Thiohalobacter thiocyanaticus: one gene and its partner. The protein of the gene in region 2 interacts with the protein of the main gene of each other region in a pairwise test. Links are inferred from orthologs where the notes say so. Each region holds a gene or a part of one and is shown on either strand. Other genes may lie near its edges.

What was found.
Region 1: the proteins of ybgC (region 2) and secA interact in binary tests that used the Escherichia coli proteins (3 or more experiments, as listed by UniProt). The link is inferred for Thiohalobacter thiocyanaticus from one-to-one orthologs.

The regions. Positions count from the first base shown.
Region 1 is NZ_AP018052.1:2,812,894-2,821,384, forward strand. What follows is about bases 2,417-5,695. They hold secA (preprotein translocase subunit SecA), read right to left. Parts: upstream 5,350-5,695; coding sequence 2,617-5,349; downstream 2,417-2,616. Other genes in these bases: CFK21_RS12975 (M23 family metallopeptidase), read right to left, coding at 5,627-5,695. In the rest of the region: CFK21_RS12955 (hypothetical protein), read right to left, coding at 1-262; CFK21_RS12960 (Nudix family hydrolase), read right to left, coding at 259-1,227; bifunctional glutamate N-acetyltransferase/amino-acid acetyltransferase ArgJ, read right to left, coding at 1,196-2,410; more of CFK21_RS12975, read right to left, coding at 5,696-6,550; CFK21_RS12980 (DUF721 domain-containing protein), read left to right, coding at 6,611-7,078; lpxC (UDP-3-O-acyl-N-acetylglucosamine deacetylase), read right to left, coding at 7,142-8,056; cell division protein FtsZ, read right to left, coding at 8,379-8,491. UniProt on the Escherichia coli protein: Required for protein export, interacts with the SecYEG preprotein conducting channel.
Region 2 is NZ_AP018052.1:1,138,256-1,143,746, reverse strand. What follows is about bases 2,607-5,491. They hold ybgC (tol-pal system-associated acyl-CoA thioesterase), read right to left. Parts: upstream 4,317-5,491; coding sequence 3,897-4,316; downstream 2,607-3,896. Other genes in these bases: ruvB (Holliday junction branch migration DNA helicase RuvB), read right to left, coding at 4,439-5,491; tolQ (protein TolQ), read right to left, coding at 3,210-3,896; tolR (protein TolR), read right to left, coding at 2,774-3,208; tolA (cell envelope integrity protein TolA), read right to left, coding at 2,607-2,777. In the rest of the region: peptidoglycan-associated lipoprotein Pal, read right to left, coding at 1-404; Tol-Pal system beta propeller repeat protein TolB, read right to left, coding at 450-1,748; more of tolA, read right to left, coding at 1,764-2,606.

The DNA.
Region 1 (8,491 bases), 1.7 Mb from region 2 along the record:
TGGCCGTGGCACGGATGGCGAAGGGACGCATGACCGGCACCCCCGGTCCCAGTTCGAAGTTGATGCGGGCCCCCTCGGCGCCGGCGGTACAGGAACCGCGATCCGCCCGGCAGTCGGCCTGCTGCAGCTGCAGTTCCACCGGCTGCAGCTGCAGAACGGGCTGGGCCGGGCGGCCCAGATAATGATAGGCGAGCAAGCCTCCGGCCAGCAGTACCAGCAGCCAGCCGGTCCAGGCCATGATCTTCAGACGCGCGGATTTCATCGCTCCTCCTTCTGCACCGCCGCCGGCCACAACCCCCGGATGGCGGCAATTCCCTGACCGCCATGCTGGCGCGCGGTTTCGGCCTCGTCGCGGTGCATCCCCCCCAGGGCATACACCGGCAGCCGCGCTGCCGCGCAGGCAGCGGCAAACCCCGCCCATCCCGCCGGGACCGCATCCGGATGGGTGGATGTGGGCTGCACCGGCCCATACACGGCAAAGTCCAGTTCCAGGGCGGCGGCCCGCTCGAGTTCATCCTGATCGTGGCAGGATGCGCCCACCCACATCTGCGCCGGCAGCGGCCGCTGTTTCAGCCCCTGCAGCTGATCGGCGGTCAGGTGGATGCCGTCGGCGCCCGGCGGCGGTGTCAGGCTGCCCGTGTTCATGAGGATGCGCGCTCCGTGGCGGTGGACCCGTTCGATTGCGGCCTCGACCAGCCCCGCTGGCGGCGTGCGCTTGATGCGCAGCTGCACCAGCTTGATACCCTGCTCCAGTGCCTGGTCCAGGGCGGCGAGAAAGGTGTCGGGCTGCTCCGGCTCGGGCGTGATCAGATAACGCTCGGGCAGTTGCAGCGCGCGCAGAATGGGGACGTTGGCCGGCGGAAACGCCAGGCCCTCCAGTTCAGTCGTACTCACCCAGCGCAGCGGCTGACCCTCGCGGCCATACGGCTCACCGGCCCAGTCCCGCACTTCATACACATCCAGCCGCACCTCGCGGTCGGGATAACGGTAGGGGATACGGATCAGGGGGGTGACGCTACCGGCCCGGATGCCGACTTCCTCCTGAAGTTCCCGCTGCAGGGCGGCGAGGGCGGCTTCGCCCGGTTCGCATTTGCCCCCGGGCAGTTCCCACAGCCCCCCCTGGTGGGCATGATCGTGGCGGCGGCTGACGAGGATGCGATCCCGCTGATCGCGGATCGCGGCCAGGACGATCGGTTCAGGTACGGTATTCGGCGTTGATGCGCACATAGTCGTAGGACAAATCCGTGGTCCAGACGTTCTCGCTCGCCTCGCCGCGCCCCAGGTCGATGCGGATCGCAAGCTCCTCCCGGGCCAGCACCTGCTGCCCGGCAGCCTCGGTGTAGTCCTCGGCGCGGCCGCCGTCGCGCACGATGCAGACATCGTCCAGATGGATGCTCACCCGCTCGAGCACCAGCGCCTCCAGGCCGGCGCGACCGACCGCGGCCAGGATGCGGCCCCAGTTGGGATCGCTGGCGAACAGGGCCGTCTTGACCAGCGGTGAATGGGCCACGGTATAGCCCACCTGCAGGCACTCGGCGCTGCTCGCGCCGCCGCTGACCTGCACCCGCACGAACTTGGTCGCCCCCTCGCCGTCGCGCACGATGGCCTGGGCCAGGAACTGGCACACCTCAGTCAACGCGCCGGCAAAGGCGTCCCATTCCGGCGTGCCGCGTTCGACCTGCACGCCGCTGGCACCGCTGGCCATGAGCATGAGGGCATCGTTGGTGGAGGTGTCGCCGTCGATGGTGATGCGGTTGAAGGAACGCTCGGCGGCCTGCACCAGCAGACCATGCAGGTCGGGGGCCTCGATGCCGGCGTCGGTGCCGATGAAGGCCAGCATGGTAGCCATGTCGGGCCGGATCATGCCCGCGCCCTTGGCGATGCCGGTGAGGGTGACTTCACGCCCGTTCAGTTCGAGCCGGCGCGAAATGCCCTTGGGCACGGTGTCGGTGGTCATGATGCCGGCGGCGGCCGCAAGCCAGCCGTCCTCGTCCAATTCGGCCAGGGCCCCCGGCAGACCGGCCAGGAGGCGGTCCAGCGGCAGCGGCTCGCCGATCACGCCGGTGGAGAAGGGCAGCACCTCGTCGGGCCTGAGGCCGACCTGCGCGGCCAGCGCGCGACAGGTATCGGCGGCGGCATCCAGACCGCGCTGGCCGGTGCCGGCGTTGGCATTGCCGGTGTTGATGACCAGGAAGCGCGGCGCGGCTTCCAGCAGGTGGTGGCGCGCCACCACCACCGGCGCGGCGCAGAAGGCGTTGCGGGTGAACAGGCCGGCGGTGTGGCTGCCCGGGGCCAGTTCGATCACCACCAGGTCGCGGCGGCCCGGCTTCCTGATGCCGGCCGCGGTCGTGCCCAGGCGGATACCGGGCACCGGGAGCAGGGATTCGGGAGGGGTCAATCCAACAGCCATGGTCGATTACTCAAGATCAAGAGCGCCACGGAATACACGGAAAGCACGGACAAATATCTGATCATTGAACTTTGTCATCCCCGCGAAGGCGGGGATCCAGTAACCACAGCGGTATCTGGATTCCCGCCTTCGCGGGAATGACGGGAATCAGTACCTTGCTTTGGTCCGTGCTTTCCGTGTATTCCGTGGCTAAGCGGGGTTAATTATCAGGACAGCTTGCCGTGGCACTGCTTGTACTTCTTGCCTGAACCGCAGGGGCAGGGCTCGTTGCGCCCGACCTTGCGGCCGTCGCGGACGAAGGGTGCCTGTTCCCGCTCGCCCTCGCCGCCGGCCTCGGCCGGTGCAGCAGCGGGCTCCGGTTCCTGGCCCTGCAGGGCGTCGGCCTCGGCATGCTGGAACTGCATGGGCGCGGTCTGCTTGCGCTGCTCCTCGACGGCCTGGACGTCACTTTCCTCGCGCACCTGGACCTTGCTCAGGATTGCCACCACCTCGTGCTTGATGCGCTCGAGCATGGCGGTGAACATCTCGAAGGCCTCGCGCTTGTACTCCTGCTTCGGGTTCTTCTGCGCATAGCCGCGCAGGCCGATACCCTGGCGCAGGTAGTCCATCGCCGCCAGGTGCTCCTTCCAGGCCTGATCCAGCACCTGCAGCATGACGGACTTCTCGAAGTGGCGCATGACCTGCTCGCCGGCGAGTTGTTCCTTGTGCCGGTAGGCCGCGACCAACTCGTCCAGGATCTTCTGCCGCAGGCTCTCCTCGTGCAGGTCGTGGTCCTCGTCCAGCCACTGCTGCACCGGCAGCTTCTGGCCGAACTCGTCCTCCAGTGCCCGTTCCAGCCCGGGAATGTCCCACTGCTCATCGAGGCTGTCAGGCGGGATATAGTTGTCGATGAACTGATTGACCACATCGCTGCGGACCTGCTCGATGGTCTCGCTGATATCCTCCGAGCCCATCAACTCGCTGCGCTGCTCGTAGACGACCTTGCGCTGGTCGTTCGCCACGTCGTCGTATTCCAGCAGCTGCTTACGGATATTGAAGTTGTGCGCCTCGACCTTGCGCTGGGCGTTCTCGATGGCCTTGCTCACCCAGGGGTGCTCGATGGCCTCGCCTTCCTTCATGCCCAGCTTCTGCATCAGGCCGGAGACGCGCTCGGAGGCGAAGATGCGCATCAGGTTGTCTTCCAGCGACAGGTAGAAACGGCTGGAGCCGGGATCCCCCTGGCGGCCGGAACGTCCGCGCAGCTGGTTGTCGATGCGCCGCGACTCGTGGCGCTCAGTGCCGACGATATGCAGGCCGCCGGCATCCAGGACCTGCTGGTGGCGGAACTCCCATTCCTTCTTCGCCCGTGCCACGGCGGTCTCGTCGGAGTTCTCGCCCAGCGCCTCCAGATCGGCGTCCAGGCTGCCGCCGAGCACGATATCGGTGCCGCGGCCGGCCATGTTGGTGGCGATGGTCACCATGCCCGGGCGACCGGCCTGGGTGATGATGTGCGCCTCGCGCTCATGCTGCTTGGCGTTGAGCACCTCGTGCTCGACCTTCTGCTGTTTCAGCAGCTTGCTGAGATACTCCGAGGCCTCGACCGAGGCGGTGCCGACCAGGACCGGCTGGCCGCGCTGTTGGCAGTCGCGGATATCCTCGATGATGGCGTCGAACTTCTCCTTCGTGGTCAGGAACACCAGATCGCCCATATCCTTGCGCACCATCGGGCGGTGGGTGGGGATGACCACCACTTCCAGGCCGTAGATCTGCTGAAACTCGAAGGCCTCGGTATCGGCGGTGCCGGTCATGCCGGAGAGCTTGTCGTAGAGGCGGAAATAGTTCTGGAAGGTGATGGAGGCGTAGGTCTGGCTCTCGTTCTGGATCGGCACCCCTTCCTTGGCCTCGACCGCCTGGTGCAGACCCTCGGACCAGCGCCGGCCCGGCATGGTGCGGCCGGTGAACTCATCGACGATGATGATCTCGTTGTCGCGCACGATGTAGTCCACGTCGCGCTGGTACAGGGCGTGGGCGCGCAGGCCGGCATTGAGGTGGTGCATCAGGGTGAGGTTCGCGGCGTCGTAGAGACTGTCGCCCTCCTTGAGCAGCCCCTCTGCGATGAGCAGTTCCTCGACCTGCTGGTGCCCGGTCTCGCTGAGGTGCACCTGCTTGTTCTTTTCGTCGACGCTGTAATCGCCCTCGCCTTCCTCGTCCTCCTGCCGGACCAGTTTCGGGATCAGCTTGTTGATCGTCACATACAGGTCGGTGTTGTCGTTGGTCGGCCCGGAGATGATCAGCGGCGTGCGCGCCTCGTCGATGAGGATGGAGTCGACCTCGTCGACGATGGCGAAGTTGAGTTCGCGCTGCATGCGGTCTTCCTGGCGGAAGGCCATGTTGTCGCGCAGGTAGTCGAAGCCGAACTCGTTGTTGGTGCCGTAGACGATGTCGCTGGCATAGGCGGCGCGCTTGTCCTCCTGCGACAGACCCGGCACCACCACGCCGGTGCTCATGCCGAGGAAGGCGTAGAGCCGGCCCATCCACTGGGCATCGCGCCGGGCCAGATAGTCATTGACCGTAACCACGTGCACGCCCTTGCCCGGCAGGGCATTGAGATAGGCGGCCAGGGTGGCGACCAGGGTCTTGCCCTCGCCGGTGCGCATTTCGGCGATCTTGCCCTGGTGCAGCACCATGCCGCCGATCAGCTGGACGTCGAAGTGACGCATCTCCAGCACCCGCCGGCCGGCCTCGCGCACCACGGCGAAGGCCTCGGGCAGCAGATCGTCGAGCTTCTCTCCCGCCTCCAGCCGCTGCCGGAACTCGCCGGTTTTGGCGCCGAGCTGCTCATCGGACAGGGCCTGAATGTCATCCTCGAGGGCATTGATGCGGGCAACCACCTTGGACATGCGTTTGACCATGCGGTCGTTGCGGCTGCCGAAAATCTTCTTGATCAGATTGCTGGCCATGTAGGTACTTTCAATGGGTCCGGTTCCGGGCAGAATGGGCCATGATACCGCATGTAGTGGTAAAGGTCAGGGGGGCGTGGGAAGGGCGGGAGCGCAGGAACCGACCGTCATCCCGGCGCAGGCCGGACAGAAGCGCGGAGCGTGTTGAACGCCGGTACGGCGGTCCTTTATGCCCTTCAGGCTGGCAGGGCGAGCGCAGCGGGTAATCCACTGGATTTCGGCCTGCGCCGGGATGACGCGGAAGGATCCGGCCAGCCTCCTCACGCCTTGCCGGGAATCACGAGCGCTTGGCCCAGACGAACCGGGCCGGATCGACCGACTTGCCGTGCTTGAGCACTTCGAAGTGGACATGCGGGCCGGTGGAGCGGCCGCTGGAGCCCATCCTGGCGATCGCCTGGCCGGGCTTGACGTGCTGCCCCACTTCGACCACCAGGTCACGGTTGTGGCCATAGCGGGTCACGTAGCCGTTGCCGTGATTGATTTCGACCAGGTTGCCGTAGCCGTAGCGGCTGCCGGACCAGGTCACGACCCCGGCGGCCACCGCCACCACCTCGGTCCCGGCCTTGCCGGCGAAATCCACGCCGTCGTGCCAGGCCTGCTTGCCGGTGAAGGGGTCGGTGCGCTTGCCGTAGGCGGACGACATCCAGCCGCTGGTCACGGGACGGCCGGTGGGCACGCCCTGCTGCTTCAGGGTCCGGGTGCGCACCACGGATTCCAGTGCCAGCAGCTGCTGCTCGCGGTCATCCAGCACCCGGGACAGCGTGTCCAGTTCCTCGATGAAGTCGGGCACGGCGTAGCCGGCGGTGGCCTCGGCGGCGGGACCGCCCTGGGGGGGAATCTGTTCGAAGTCGAACTCGCCCTGGTCGATATCGGCCATCTCCACCAGGCGCTGGCCCAGGCCCTCCAGACGCAGCACCTGGCCCTGCAGCTGGCCCAGACGCATCGCCAGGGCGTCCAGATGCGCCTGCGATTCCTGCCGGGCCTGGGCCACGGCGCGCTGCTGCTCGGCCACTTCCAGCCGCCACTGCGGCCCGGCGGCCAGTCCGGGCCCGTCCTGGACCTGTCCCAGCTGAAACCCCAGATAGAACAGGCTCGCCGCCAGAAACAGCCCCAGGCTGAGCAGCGGGACGTAGATCCGGGGTCGACTCAGATTGAGACTGCCGGGACGTCCGTGTAGATTGGTGAAGAGAATGATGTTCATGCGCGTGCGCTACTCTAACGGTTTTTGAGACCTGTTTACAAATTCGATGCCAGTTCGCCTGTGAAAGCCGCCAACATCCAGTCTATCGGCCGTTACCTGCGTGGTATTGAGACCACCGGCGGCGCCTCCCTGCGCCAGGCGCTGGCCGCCCATTCCACCCTGGAACAACGGCTGCTGGCACGCCTCCCCGCCCCTCTGCGACCCCATTGCCGACTCGGCCGGATAAGAGATAACACACTGATAGTAATCGTAGATTCTGCCGCCTGGGCGACCCGCCTGAGGTTCCTGTCGGCCCAGTTAGTCAAGCAGTTCGCGGATGACGATTCCGTGACGGTGACCAAGCTGGAAGTGCGAATCCAGCCACAGAATCAGCCCGTCGCCAACCCCCCGCCGGCGCGCCCGGTGGCCCGGCTGTCTGCCGAAAATGCGGCCCTGATCACATCCCTGGCCCGCACCGTAGGCGACGAAAAACTGTCTCGCGCCCTGCAGCGTCTGGCCGGCCGCGGTCGCCGGAGCGATCGAAGCTGAGCCCCGGAAACGCAGCAGGCCCGCATACGCGGGCCTGCTGGCGTGAGGGAGAACGCAGAGAAGTCAGGCCGAAGGCACCGGCCGCAGATAGGCGGCCGGGGCGGCCGCCGCCTCATCCTCGAAGCTGACCGTCTCCCAGGCCTCGGCATCGGCCAGCAGGGCCCGCAGCAGGCGGTTGTTCAGGGCGTGTCCTGACTTGTGGCCGTGGAAGGCGCCGATCAGGCCGTGGCCGAGCAGGTAGAGGTCACCGACCGCGTCCAGGATCTTGTGCTTGACGAACTCGTCCTCGTAGCGCAGCCCGTCCTCGTTCAGCACCCGGTAGTCGTCCACCACAATGGCGTTGTCCAGACTGCCGCCCAGCGCCAGCCGGCGCTCGCGCAGCTGCTCGATCTCGCGCATGAAACCGAAGGTGCGGGCGCGGCTGACCTCGCGCACGAATGAGGTGGTGGAGAAATCGATCTCCACGCACTGGGCATGGCCGTGGAAGACCGGATGATCGAACTCGATGGTGAACCCCACCTTGAAGCCGTCGAAGGGCTCGAGGCTGGCCCACTTGTCGCCCTCCTCGATCCGCACCGGCCGCTTGATGCGCACAAAGCGCTTGGGCGCGTTCTGCTCCTCGATGCCGGCCGACTGCACCAGGAACACGAAGGGACCCGCGCTGCCGTCCATGATCGGCACCTCGGGCGCGCTCAGATCCACCCAGGCATTGTCGATCCCCAGCCCGGCGAAGGCCGACAGCAGATGTTCGACCGTGGAGATGCGTACCCCGGCGCTGACCAGGGAGGTCGACAGGCGGGTATCGCCGACGTTCTCGGTGCTGGCCCTGATCTCGACCGGCGGCTCCAGATCGGTACGGCGGAACACGATGCCGGTGTCGGGCGCGGCCGGACGCAGGGTGAGGAACACCTTGTCGCCCGTATGCAGGCCCACGCCTGTGGCCCGGATGACGTTCTTGAGGGTACGCTGTCGAATCATGGGCTGTTGTTACCTTAAATAATGCTGTATCACGGCACCTGCGGTGCGAATGGATCGGGCGATGCTAACACAGCCCGTCCCTGGCCGGATCTGACTTTGGTCAAGTCGGCCGGTGCCGCGCCGGACCGAACCGCCGCCGGCATTCCCGCTTCACCAGGGAATCGGGCCGGTTCGGCGCCTTTCACCCGGGGCAGGCCAGCTCCCCCGGACATCATTAAATAAACGGCCGCAACGGACACCCCCGGCTCGAGGAGACGAAGCCAAGGCCGGCGCCATCCGCCGCGGCCCAACCCTCCGGGGTCTTTCGACCCCCGCGTTCGCCTCAGTCGGCCTGACGCCGCAGAAACGCCGGAATATCGAGATATTCCAGATCGTTGTCATAGTTCTGCGCGGCTGAACCGTAGTCGCTGCCGGCGGCCCGCTTGCGGATCACGG
Region 2 (5,491 bases):
CGGCGCACCGACTGGGCTCTGCGATCACCCAGACCGATGTTGTACTCGCGCGAGCCGCGTTCGTCGGCGTGGCCTTCCAGCACCACCTGCTGCTGCGGATTGGCGGCCAGGTAACGGGCATGGGCGGAGACGAGCTCGCGATCCGCGGCAGCCACCTCGCTGGAGTCGAACTCGAAGTAGATGGTGCGGGTGGCCAGGGGGCTGCTGGGGTCATCCAGCGCCAGGCCGCGCAGGTCCCCGTCGGCACCCAGGCCCCTGGCCTGTGCCCCCTCCATGCCTTCGGCACCCGCCGCGGCACTGCGATCCTCCACGGCCACATCGCCGTCGGCACGCTTGTCCATGGTCCCGCAGCCGCCCAGCAGCGCCAGGGCCAGAATCCCGATCAGTCCATTCCTGATGTGCATTGCATCGACTCCTCTTATTCAATCACGTTGATGTTGTTTGTCAGATCATTCGAGAAAGGGCGACCAGGCCGGTTCGCGCACCTCGCCCTCCTGCAGCCGCAGCCGCTGGCCCACCCGGCCGTCGACCGAGGCCGCCGCCAGCACCCCGCGTCCGCCTGCCTCGGTGGCATACAGAATCATGCGGCCATTGGGCGCGAACGAGGGGGACTCGTCCAGCCGGCCCTCGCTGACCAGGGTCAGCATGCCCCGCTCCAGGTCCTGCACCGCCACCCGGTAATTACCGCGGCCGTCGCGGTGCAGCAGCGCCAGGCGCTTGCCGTCAGGGGCGAAATCCGCACTGGCATTATAGCCGCCCTCGAAGGTCAGGCGTTCGGGCCGGCCGCCGTCGACCGCCAGCCGGTAGAGCTGCGGACTGCCCCCGCGGTCCGAGGTGAAGACCAGACTGCGGCCGTCGGGGGCCCAGGCCGGCTCGGTATCGATGGCCGGATGCCGGGTCAGGCGCCGCAGACGGTCGGAGTCCAGCGACAGGATATAGATTTCGGCGTTGCCGTCCTGTGACAGGGTTAACGCCAGCTGCCTGCCGTCCGGCGACCAGGCCGGGGCACCGTTGATGCCCTGATAGGAGGCGACCTTGCGCCGCTGCCCGGTGGCCAGTTCCTGGACATACACCTCGGCGGTTTCCTGCTCGAAGGTGACATAGGCCAGGCGGCGGGCGTCCGGCGACCAGGACGGCGACATCAGCGGCTGACGCGAGCGCAGCACGGTGCGCGGGTTATAGCCGTCGGAGTCAGCCACCTGCAGGCTGTAGCGGCGTTCATCGCCGCTGCCGGTCACGGTGACGTAGGCGATCCAGGTGCGGAAGGCACCGCGCTCGCCGGTCAGGGTCTCGTAGACGATGTCGGCCACCCGGTGCGCGGTCTCGCGCAGGCGCTCGCCGCTGGTGGGAAAGCTGTAGCCGGTCAGCTGGCGACCGCGGAAGACATCGAACAGACGGAATTCGACGGTGTAGCCACCGCCCTCACGCGGCACGATACGTCCGATGACCAGGTTGTCCACGCCCACGGCGCGCCAGTCGCGGTAGCGGATATCCTCGGGACGGGCCGGCCGGGACAGCATATCGGCCCGGGGCAGCGGCGCGAACTGACCGCTGCGGGCCAGATCCGCGGCGACGATCTCCGCCACGTCCTCGGGCGGCGCCCCCGGGCCGTTCCAGGCGAAGGGCACCACTGCGATCGGCAGCGCGCCTTCGATGCCGGAGGTGATCTCGATGGTCAACTCGGCCCGGGCCGGCTGCAGCCCCGACCAGAACAGCAGCAACAGGAAGACAGCGATAATCCTCTTCATCATGACCTCAGTGCATCATCCGGGTGAAAAGCGGAATTTCAGATTACGGAAACGATCGAAATACTGGTTGTCGGGCGGCAGCGGCAGCGGGCTGGAGCGCCACACGGCAGCCTCCACCGAGCGGTCGAAGGCCGCGTCGCCGCTGCCGGTGACGATACTCACGCGGGTAACCTCACCGCCCGGGATCAGACCGACCTGAACGACACAGGTCAGGCCCTGGCGGCTGCCCGGCGGCTGGATCCAGTTGCGCTCCACCTTCTGCTGGATGGCCGCCACATAGCGGCTGACCACGCGCTCGGCCTCGGCCGCGGCCAGCGCCTGGCGCTCCGCCTCCAGCTGCTGCTGCAGGGCCTGTTCGGCCTGGCGCCGGGCCTCTTCCTCGGCCTTGCGCCGGGCTTCCTCCTCGGCCTTGCGGCGGGCTTCCTCCTCGGCCTTGCGCCGGGCCTCCTCTTCAGCCTTGCGCCGGGCCTCCTCTTCGGCCTTGCGTCGGGCCTCGGCTTCCGCCTTGCGCCGGGCCTCCTCTTCGGCCTTGCGTCTGGCCTCGGCTTCCGCCTTGCGCCGGGCCTCCAGTTCTGCCAGACGCTTGCGCTCCTGTTCCTGCTTGCGGACCAGCGCCTGCTGCTGCTGTCGGAGTTCCTCCAACCGCCTGGCCTCGGCCTCCTGCTGGCGCTTGAGTTCGGCCTGACGCGCGGCCTCGGCGGCCTGCTCCTGTTTGAGCTTCTCCAGCCGCTGTTGTTCCGCCTGGCGGGCGGCTTCGGCCTGACGCCGCTTCTCCTCGGCCTCGCGCAGCCGGGCCTCGGCCTCGGCCTGTTCGCGTTCCTCGGCCGCCTTGAGCTTGTCCAGTTCGGCCTGGACCTGCGCCTCGTCCATCGCCACGGCTTCGATCACCGGTTCACTGGAGGCCTGCAGCTGCGGTTTGGGGGTCCAGTCCAGGCTGACAGCCAGGAAGGCGACCAGCACCAAGTGCACCAGCAGGGCATAGATGAAGGCCTGCGGCGTCTCCCGGAACAGTTTCCACAGGGCTCTCAAGGCGAGGCCGCCTCCGGCGGTTCCGTAACCAGCCCGACATTGGGGGCGCCGGCCTGCTGCAGCAGCACCATGGCACGGACCACCGTGCCATAGGCCACGCCGGAATCCCCCCGCACCAGCACCGGGGTATTCGGCTTGTTGCGCAGCACCGCCGCGCTGCGCTGGACCAGGGTCCCGGCATCGATCGGCTGATCGGGATCATCGCCCACGTTCAGATAGAAGTTGCCGCCGGCATCGACCGTCACCTGCAGCGGCTCCTCGCTGTCCTGCGACAGCGGCTGGGCATCGGCGCTGGGCAGCGAGACATGCACACCCTGGGTGAGCAGCGGCGCGGTGATCATGAAGATCACCAGCATGACCAGCATAACATCAATGTAGGGCACCACATTGATTTCGGCCATCGGCCGCTTCTTGTGCCGCTGACGCGCCATGTCAGTCCTTCCTTGCCGTCAACGACTGGCGGTGCAGCAGGGCGACGAATTCCTCCAGGAAATTGTCGTAGCGATTGGCCAGCCGCTCGACATCGTTGGAGAAGCGGTTGTAGGCAATGACCGCGGGGATGGCAGCGAACAGGCCCATGGCGGTGGCGATGAGGGCCTCGGCAATACCGGGGGCGACCATGGCCAGGGTGGCCTGATGCACATTACCGAGCGAGCGGAAGGCATTCATGATGCCCCACACGGTGCCGAACAGGCCGATGTAGGGGCTGGTGGAACCGACCGTAGCCAGGAAGGACAGCCCGGCCTCCAGCCGGTCCTCCTCCCGTGAGAGCGCCACGCGCATGGCCCGCTGGGCCCCCTCGACCATGGCACCGCCCTCGACCTGAGGCTGCTTGCGCAGGCGGCTGTATTCCTTGAAACCGGCCTCGAAGATGTCGGCCATGCCCTCGTTGTCCTGCTCACGGGCCGCGACCTGCTGGTACAGGGCGGCCAGCTCACCTCCGGACCAGAACTGCTGCTCGAAGTCCTTCGCATCGCGCTGCGCCGCGCCGAGCTTCTTCCATTTATGGAAGATCAGGGTCCAGGACAACAGCGACAGGGCAACCAGCAGCAGCATCACCAGCTGCACCACCGGGCTGGCGCCGAGTATCAGATGCAGCATCGACAAGTCCGTCGACATTCAGATCTCCTTCGCAATGTAATCAGGTATGGCGCGGGGCCGGAAACTCCCGGCATCCAGGCAGGCAATGCGGACCTGTCCCGTGCACAGGGGCGTTTCACGCCTGCCCGCCTCCAGCACCAGCTGCTCGAATTCCAGGCTGGCCCGGCCTGCGGCCACGACCCGCGCACTGACCTCGAGTTCCATGTTGAAACGCGCCGGGCGCAGATACTCGATGTTCACAGAACGTACTGCAAAGATGATGCCTGCCTCGCGCTGGAGCCGGTCCTGCTCGAAGCCCAGACTGCGCAGGTATTCGGTGCGCGCGCGTTCCATGAACCGGAGGTAGTTGGCGTAGTAGACGACGCCGCCGCTGTCGGTGTCCTCGTAGTAGACGCGCACCGGCCAGTAGAACACGGCTTGTGTTGTTCGCTGCTCCATCAGACAGGCGTTATCAGAATAGATTCCTTATCACACTTTCCGTCATTTCCGCGCATGGGGAATCCAGATATCGCTCAGACATGGATACCCGCCTTCGCAGGCAACCGGCGCCTGCCCGCTGTTCACGCCGGATCGTCGAACAGCGACAGCGAGGCCTCGGCCCGGGCGGTCAGGGATTCCGGCGGGGTGATGCCGAAATGCAGATAGGCATGGCGCGTGGCGATCCGGCCCCGCGCGGTGCGCATCATGAAGCCCTGCTGGATCAGGTAGGGCTCGATCACATCCTCCAGCGTGCCGCGTTCCTCGCCGATGGCCGCCGCCAGGCTGTCGATGCCGACGGGGCCGCCGTCGAACTTCTCGATCAACGCGCCGAGCAGCTTGCGGTCCATGATATCGAAACCATGGCTGTCGACGTTGAGCAGTTCCATCGCCTGCTGCGCCACCGCGGCATCGACCCGTCCCTGCGCCTTGACCTGGGCGTAATCGCGTACCCGCCGCAGCAGCCGGTTGGCAATGCGCGGGGTGCCGCGCGAGCGCCGGGCCACCTCCTCGGCCCCGGCCGGGTCCATGTCCACGCCCAGGATGCCGGCCGAACGCTGCACGATGCGGGTCAGGTCCGCAATGCTATAGAACTCAAGCCGCTGCACAATGCCGAACCGGTCACGCAATGGCGAAGTCAAAAGCCCGGCGCGGGTGGTCGCACCGACCAGGGTAAAGGGCGGCAGATCCAGCTTGATGGAACGCGCCGCCGGCCCCTCGCCGATCATGATGTCGAGCTGGTAGTCCTCCATGGCCGGGTACAGCACCTCCTCGACCACGGGGCTGAGGCGGTGGATCTCGTCCACGAACAGGACGTCATGCGGCTCCAGGTTGGTCAGCAGCGCGGCCAGATCGCCGGGCTTCTCCAGCACCGGGCCGGAGGTGTGGCGCAGGTTCACATCCAGTTCGGCAGCGATGATGTGGGCCAGGGTAGTCTTGCCCAGGCCGGGCGGGCCGAAGATCAGCACATGGTCCAGCGCCTCGCCCCGGCCCCGCGCCGCGCCGATGAAGATCTCCATCTGCTCGCGCACCTGCGGCTGGCCGACATAGTCGGCCAGGCGGTGGGGTCGGATGGCGCGGTCGATACGCGCCTCCTCGGGCGAATCCACGGCGGGCGAGATGATGCGGTCAGTATC